Streptomyces sp. SN-593: one gene and its partner. The protein of the gene in region 2 interacts with the protein of the main gene of each other region in a pairwise test. Links are inferred from orthologs where the notes say so. Each region holds a gene or a part of one and is shown on either strand. Other genes may lie near its edges.

Region 1 (3,163 bases), 2.9 Mb from region 2 along the record:
TTGGTCTCGAAGGCCGAGGTGTGCGCGCCTCCCGCTGCCAGGTCCCACACCCGGTCGAGAACGGGAAGGGACGTCGGCGACAGGGTCGCACCGAGCCGGTCCCTGACGCACATCTCCTTGAGGTGGCCGAGCAGTCCGAACCCGGTCACGTCGGTCGCCGCGTGCACCGCCCCGCCCAGCGGGCCCTCGACCAGGTCGACGAGGAACGCGTTGGTCGCCGTCATGGCCTCCACCGCGGGGCCCAGCGCAGCCTCGTCGATCAGCCCCGCCCGGCAGGACGAGGTCAGGATCCCCACGCCCAGAGGCTTGGTGAGCACCAGGGCGTCGTCAGGACGGGCTCCCGAGACGAGGAGCCGCCCCGTCGCATTCGGCACACCGACCACCGCGAAGCCGAGTTTGGCCTCGGGATCGACCACCGAGTGGCCCCCGACCAGCGCGCACCCGGCGTCGGTGAGCACCGCGGCGGCGGCATCCAGCGCGTCGGCGAACTCCTCGGTGCCCGCCCCCGGGGGCACGCAGGCGACGCTCAGGGCGAAGCGGGGCACCATGCCGGCGACGTAGACGTCCGAGAGCGCGTTCGCGGCGGCGATGCGTCCGTAGTGCACGGGTGAGGGAACGACCGACGTGATGAAGTCGACGGTCAGGCCGAGGACCCGGCCGTCCCCGAGTTCCACGGCGGCGACGTCCGCCATGTAACGGGAACCGAGGTCCTGCCCGTCACCCTGCCCCGCCAGACGCGCGAACCTCTGGGCCGTCAGGGCGGGCACCTTGCGCGCGCAACCACCGCAGCGCGCGGTCTTCCAGAGTTCGGTGCGCGGAACACTCGTCGAATCCGGGTTGCTGACCATGTGGCGTACGGCTCCCATCACCTCGGGCGGAGGGGCCCACAGCGCCTCGGACCCGGCGGCCCTTCCAGCGCGGGTCCGGTACACCCGACCAGCCGATCCGGCCCCTCCGGTCGAGACGCTCCCACCCACGGGGGCCCGCCGCTGCCGGGTCCGCGCCGATTGGTGCCCGCAGGGCCCCCAACGTCTGCCACAGAAGGACCGATCGGCGGACAGCTTCCGATATCACCCAGGCGCGGACATCCTCAGACGTTGGACAGTTGACGTAGGCGGTCGGCGGCTTCGCGGAGGAGGTTCTGCTGTTTGCAGAAGGCGAAGCGGACCTGGGTGCGGCCGGCGGTGGGGTGGTCGTAGAAGACGGAGTTGGGGACGGCGACGACGCCGGCGCGTTCGGGGAGGGTGCGGCAGAAGGTCAGTGCGTCGGTGTCGGGGGCGAGGTCGGCGATGTCGGTCGTGATGAAGTAGGTGCCCTGGGGGCGGTAGACCTCGAAGCCCGCGGTGGCGAGGCCGTCGGCCAGGATGTCGCGCTTGGCCCGCAGGTCGTCGCGCAGACCGGTGAAGTACGCGTCGGGCAGCGCGAGCGCCTCGGCGGCGGCGTACTGGAACGGCCCCGAGGCGACGTAGGTGAGGAACTGTTTCGTGGTGCGCACCGCCGCGACCAACTCGGCCGGACCGGTGACCCAGCCGACCTTCCAGCCGGTGAAGGAGAAGGTCTTGCCGGCCGAGGAGATGGCGACGGTGCGCTCGCGCATGCCGGGCAGGCCGATCAGCGGGACGTGCTCGGCGCCGTCGTACGTGATGTGCTCGTAGACCTCGTCGGTGACGACCAGGAGGTCGCGTTCGACGGCCAGTTCGGCGATCGCGGTCAGCTCGTCGCGGGTCAGCACCATGCCGGTGGGGTTGTGCGGGCTGTTCAGCAGGAGCAGTCGGGTGCGCGGGGTGACCGCGTCCCGCAGGGCGTCGAGGTCCGGGCGGAAGTCGGGTGCGCGGAGCGTCAGGGGGACCCGGCCGCCGCCCGCCATGGCGACGCAGGCGGCGTAGGAGTCGTAGAACGGTTCGAAGGCGATGACCTCGTCGCCGGGTTCGAGGAGCGCGAGCATCGCGGCGGCGATGGCCTCGGTGGCGCCCGCGGTGACCAGTACCTCGGTGTCGGGATCGACGTCGAGCCCGTAGAAGCGCTTCTGGTGGCCGCTGACGGCGGCGCGCAGTTCGGGGACGCCCTGGCCGGGCGGGTACTGGTTCCCCCGGCCGTCCCGCAGTGCCCGGACGGCCGCCTCGCGGACGGACTCCGGGCCGTCGGTGTCGGGGAAGCCCTGGCCGAGGTTGATCGCCCCGGTCGACACCGCCAGCGCCGACATCTCGGCGAAGATCGTCGTGCCCAGGCCGGCCAGCCGGCGGTTCAGGAACGGGCGGCGGGCGCCTCCGGGGCCACCGGAACCCCCGGGGCCACCGGAGCGGCCCGTTCCGACCGTTCCGACCGTCCCGTCCGGCTCGCCCGCCGTGCCCGCCGCCCCGGCCGTGCCCGCCATCGCGTTCCACCCGCTCTCCACGTGCCCGCCGATCGATCAGCCGATGGTACCGGGTTGTCATATCGGAACACCTGAACTCGTAAGCGCTCCAAGGGATGGAAAGTACGCACAGATGGGTAAAAACGCTGAACGGGGAGCACGATCCGTGGTTCCGTTGGTCCCGGATCTCCTCGGGGCCTCCCGATCATCCAGATCACCCCGAATCCGCTGGGCCGAGCCAGGTCCACCGCGATCCGTGCCGAACCACCCCTGATCCACCCGGCCCCCACCGGCGCAAGCCACCGCACCTTCGCCTCGCGGCGGGGCGGGACGGCCCGTCCGCGCCGCGTGGGCGATCCCCAGCGTGCCCGCGGAGCCTCCCCATGCTCACCACCATTGACACCGCATACACGGACACCCGGGCGGGCGACCTCGCCTGGTGCCTGGACAAGGACGCGCTGCCCGCGCTCGCCACCCTCGGCGTGCGGGTCGGCGACGCCGCGGCACTCCGCGCCGATGTCGAGCTACGCCTGCTCGGTGCCTCCCACCAGGTGCTCGTCGACGCCGGCGGCGACGGCTGCTCCGAGACGGTGGCGTGCCTTCCGGGCAGCCAGGCGCCGCTGCCGTTCGGCGTCTCCCGCCGGCTCGGCACGTGGGAGTACGAGTTCGCGGCCCGCATCGAGCACCTCTCGCTCGGCTCCTTCACCGCCCGCGCCCAGGAGTTGCTCGCCCTGGTCGCCGACCACCCGCACGGCCTCGCCGGCACCTTCCCGGGCGACCCGAACGCCTTCACCGCGATGCTGGTGCAGT
Region 2 (4,449 bases):
AGCAGGCCGACGGCGACGTGCACCGCCAGCAGCAGCCACGGCAGCGCCGAGCTGCCGGCGTGGTCGGTGGCCGCCTGGGCGGGGGAGACGGCCGGGAGCCGGGAGCCGACCTGGCCGTGGCAGACGACCGCCTCGTGCAGCGACCGCCACGAACCGGTGACCGGGCCGCCGCGGGGTCCGTAGCAGGACTGCTGGCCGGAGGTGAAGACGGTGTCCACGGCCAGTTCCAGCGGCACCATCATCCCGCTGATCGCCCAGAACCCGCGCTCGCGCCGGCCGAGCGCGTAGGCCAGCGCGAAGACGGCGGCGAAGGCGGCCAGCACGACGGTCAGCGGCAGCGGCCGGCGGGCCATCAGCACGTGCGAGGTGGAGGAGAGCGTGACGCAGAGCGCGGCGAAGAGGGCGGCGCGCGCCGCCCTCAGCCGCGGACGTATCTCGCCCATGGTCTCCATGAGCACAGAGTGTGCCACGGGAACCTGTAGGGGTGAGCTAAAAGTCGGACAACAATACGAAGGTGGACTCGCCGGGGGAGGAGCGGGAGCGGCGGCGGAGGTGCGGGGCCGGGCGCACTAGGGTGGGAGCCTCCCCCGCGATCGTCCTGGAGGTGCCAGCCCGGTGGCCGACAGCTTTGTTCACCTGCACAACCACACCGAGTACTCGATGCTCGACGGCGCGCAGCGCCTGAAGCCGATGTTCACCGAGGTCGCGCGGCAGGGGATGCCCGCGATCGCCATGAGCGACCACGGCAACATGTTCGGGGCCTACGAGTTCCAGCAGGTCGCCAAGGGCTTCGACTCGGTGAAGCCGATCATCGGCATCGAGGCGTACGTGGCGCCCTCGCACCGCCGGTACAAGAAGCAGGAGTTCTGGGGCCCGGGCGGCCAGCGGGCGATGTCGGACGACGGCGAGGGGAGCAAGGACGTCTCCGGCGGCGGCCGCTTCACCCACATGACGATGTGGGCGCGGAACGTCGAGGGCCTGCGCAACCTGTTCTACCTGTCGACGGAGGCCAGCTACACCGGGCAGTTCCCCGCGGGCAAGCCGCGGATGGACATGGAGCTGATCTCCGAGCACGCGGGCGGCATCATCGGCACCACCGGGTGCCCGTCGGGCGCCATCCAGACCCGGCTCCGGCTGAACCAGTACGACGAGGCGAAGAAGGTCGCGGCCTCCTACCAGGACATCCTCGGCAAGGAGAACTACTTCCTGGAGCTGATGGACCACGGCCTGGACCTGGAGCGCAACGTCCGGGGCGACCTGCTGCGGCTGGCGAAGGAACTGGACATCCCGCTGCTGGCGACCAACGACGCGCACTACGTGCTGGAGGAGCACGCCGACGCGCACGACAACCTGCTGTGCATCGGCGTCGGCAAGAACAAGGACGACCCGAACCGCTTCAAGTTCAACGGCACCGGCTACTACCTCAAGACCGCGCAGCAGATGCGGGAGCTGTTCCGGGAACTGCCGGAGGCATGCGACAACACGCTGCTGATCGCGGAGCGCATCGAGGCGTACGACGAGGTCTTCGACCTCGAGGACGAGATGCCGCAGTATCCGGACGTCCCCGAGGGCGAGACGCAGGAGTCGTGGCTGCGCCAGGAGGTCCTCAAGGGCCTGGCGATGCGCTACGGCGACCCGATCCCGGCGGAGGTGCTGGAGCGCTTCGAGACCGAGATGAAGGTCATCGGTCCGATGGGCTTCTCCTCCTACTTCCTCGTGGTCGCGGACATCTGCCGGCACGCGCGGGACAACAAGATCCCGGTCGGGCCGGGCCGTGGTTCGGCGACCGGCTCGATCGTGGCCTACGCGACCCGGATCACCGAGCTGTGCCCGCTGGAGCACGGTCTGCTCTTCGAGCGGTTCCTCAACCCCGAGCGCATCAACCCGCCGGACGTCGACCTCGACTTCGACGACCGCAAGCGGGACCAGATGGTCGCCTACGTGGTGGAGAAGTACGGCGACGAGTACACCGCGCTGGTGAACACCTTCGGCAAGCTGAAGGCGAAGAACGCGATCAAGGACACCTCGCGGATCCTCGGCTACCCCTTCGCGCACGGCGAGCGGATCACCAAGGCGCTGCCGGCCGACGTGATGGGCAAGAGCATCCCGATCGACGGCGTCTTCAACCCCGAGCACCCGCGCTACGGCGAGGCCGGCGAGATCCGGGCGCTGTACCAGAACGAGCCCGACGTCCAGAAGGTCGTGGACAGCGCCAAGGGCGTCGAGGGGCTGATCCGCAACACCGGTGTGCACGCGGCCGCGGTCATCCTGTCGAAGACCAAGCTGACCAACCGCATCCCGCTGCACATGCGCAAGGACGGCACGAAGATCACCGGGTTCGACTACCCGTCGTGCGAGTCCATGGGCCTGGTCAAGATGGACTTCCTGGGCCTGCGCAACCTCGGCGTGATCGACCAGGCGATCCAGAACGTGCGGGAGAACCGCGGTGTCGACCTGAGCACCGAGAACATCCCGCTGGACGACAAGAACACCTACGCGCTGCTGGCCCGCGGTGACACCTTCGGCGTGTTCCAACTCGACGGCGGCGGCATGCGGACCCTGCTCAAGGCGATGGAGCCGAGCCGGTTCGAGGACATCGCGGCGGCCCTGGCGCTGTACCGGCCGGGTCCGATGGCGGCCAACGCGCACATGAACTACGCCAGCCGCAAGACCGGCCGGCAGGCCGTCGAGCCGATCCACCCGGAGCTGAAGGACGCCCTGGAGCCGATCCTCGGCAACACCTTCCACCTGCTGATCTACCAGGAGCAGATCATGGCCATCGCCCGCCAGTTGGCGGGCTACACCCTCGGCGGCGCCGACCTGCTGCGCCGCGCGATGGGCAAGAAGAAGCCGGAGGTGCTGGCGGCCGAGTGGGAGAAGTTCCACGGCGGCATGCAGACCAACGGGTACTCCGAGGAGTCCATCAAGGCCCTCTGGGACGTCATGCTCCCGTTCTCCGGGTACGCGTTCAACAAGTCCCACACCGCCGGCTACGGACTGGTGTCCTTCTGGACCGCCTACCTCAAGGCGAACTACCCGGCCGAGTACATGGCGGCCCTGCTCACCTCGGTCGGGGACGACAAGGACAAGGCGGCCATCTACCTCGCCGACGCCCGCAAGAGCGGCGTCAACGTGCTGGCGCCCGACGTGAACGCGTCGGTCGCCGAGTTCACCGCCGTCGGCGAGGACGTCCGGTTCGGCCTGAAGTCGGTGCGGAACGTGGGCGAGGGCGTCATCGAGGCGCTGATCGCCGCGCGCAAGTCGAAGGGCCTGTTCACCTCGTTCGCCGACTTCCTGGACAAGGTGAGCATCCCGGTCCTGAACAAGCGGGCCATCGAGTCGCTGATCAAGGCGGGCGCGTTCGACTCGCTCGGCCACACGCGGATGGGCCTGTCCGCCGTCTTCGAGGACGCGGTCGACGCCATCGTCCCGGTGAAGAAGGCCGAGGCGTACGGCCAGGACGACCTGTTCGCGAGCCTGGGCGGGCCCGGCCAGGACACGCCGACCTTCGGGCTGGACTTCGCGATCCCCGAGACCGAGTGGCCGCGCAAGCAACTGCTGGCCATCGAGCGGGACATGCTGGGCCTGTACGTCTCGGCGCACCCGCTGGACGGCACCGAGCACATCCTCGCCCGCAACCGCGACACCACGCTCGCCGAACTGCTGGCGTCCGGCCAGGAGCGGCCGGTGAAGGTCGCCGGGCTCATCACCGGTGTCGACCGCAAGATGACCAAGCAGGGCAACGCCTGGGCCGCGGTCACGTTCGCCGACCGCGACGCGAGCATCGAGGTCTGCTTCTTCCCCGCGACCTACCAGCTCGTGGGACACGCCCTCATCCCCGACAGCGTCGTCTCCATCAGCGGTCGGGCGCAGGACCGCGACGGCACGATGAACATCATCGGCTCGGAACTGGCGGAGCTGGACGTGTCCTCGGCGGAGAGCGGCGGGAAGCCCCCGGTGCAGCTCGCCTTCCGCGAGCACCGGATCCTGCGCCACGACGCCATCAACGAGCTGCGCCGCATCCTGTCCTCGCACCCCGGTGAGAGCCCGGTGCGCGCACGCGTCGCCGGACCGCAGAAGACCACCGTCTACGAACTGGGGTTCCTCGTCGATCCCACCACGGTGGCCTCGGAGATCAAGGTCTCCTTCGGCGCGGAGGTCTGGCTCGGCGTGGCCTGAGCGCGGCGGCGGGCGGACGGACGCGGGGGCGCCCCCGTGAGGGGCACCCCCGCGTCCGTGAAGTGCGCGTGCGGCGCGATCAGTTGTGGCCGAACTTCTTCTGCTGCTTGCGCGCGACGCGGGTGCTCGCGGGCATCATGTGCTCCTCGGCCTGGGCGCTCCTGCCGTGCTGCTCCTGGGCCTCGCCCGCCGGGTGGGACCGCTCGTCCTGGCGGTCGCGCTGCGGACGGTTCTGGTTGCGGTTCTTCGCCACGATCGTGCCTTCCTGGT

Evidence for each region.
Region 1: the proteins of dnaE (region 2) and RVR_RS19845 interact in binary tests that used the Escherichia coli proteins (3 or more experiments, as listed by UniProt). The link is inferred for Streptomyces sp. SN-593 from one-to-one orthologs.

What each region holds. Positions count from the first base shown.
Region 1 is NZ_AP018365.1:4,734,532-4,737,694, forward strand. Bases 233-3,087 are described here. They hold RVR_RS19845 (pyridoxal phosphate-dependent aminotransferase), read right to left. Parts: upstream 2,375-3,087; coding sequence 1,091-2,374; downstream 233-1,090. Other genes in these bases: selD (selenide, water dikinase SelD), read right to left, coding at 233-848; RVR_RS19850 (DUF2617 family protein), read left to right, coding at 2,737-3,087. Outside these bases: more of selD, read right to left, coding at 1-232; more of RVR_RS19850, read left to right, coding at 3,088-3,163. UniProt on the Escherichia coli protein: Shows aminotransferase activity with methionine and histidine as substrates, and to a lesser extent also with phenylalanine.
Region 2 is NZ_AP018365.1:1,850,910-1,855,358, reverse strand. Bases 239-4,379 are described here. They hold dnaE (DNA polymerase III subunit alpha), read left to right. Parts: upstream 239-615; coding sequence 616-4,179; downstream 4,180-4,379. Other genes in these bases: RVR_RS07730 (hypothetical protein), read right to left, coding at 4,259-4,379; RVR_RS07740 (hypothetical protein), read right to left, coding at 239-452. In the rest of the region: more of RVR_RS07740, read right to left, coding at 1-238; more of RVR_RS07730, read right to left, coding at 4,380-4,432. UniProt on the Escherichia coli protein: DNA polymerase III is a complex, multichain enzyme responsible for most of the replicative synthesis in bacteria. This DNA polymerase also exhibits 3' to 5' exonuclease activity. The alpha chain is the DNA polymerase catalytic subunit.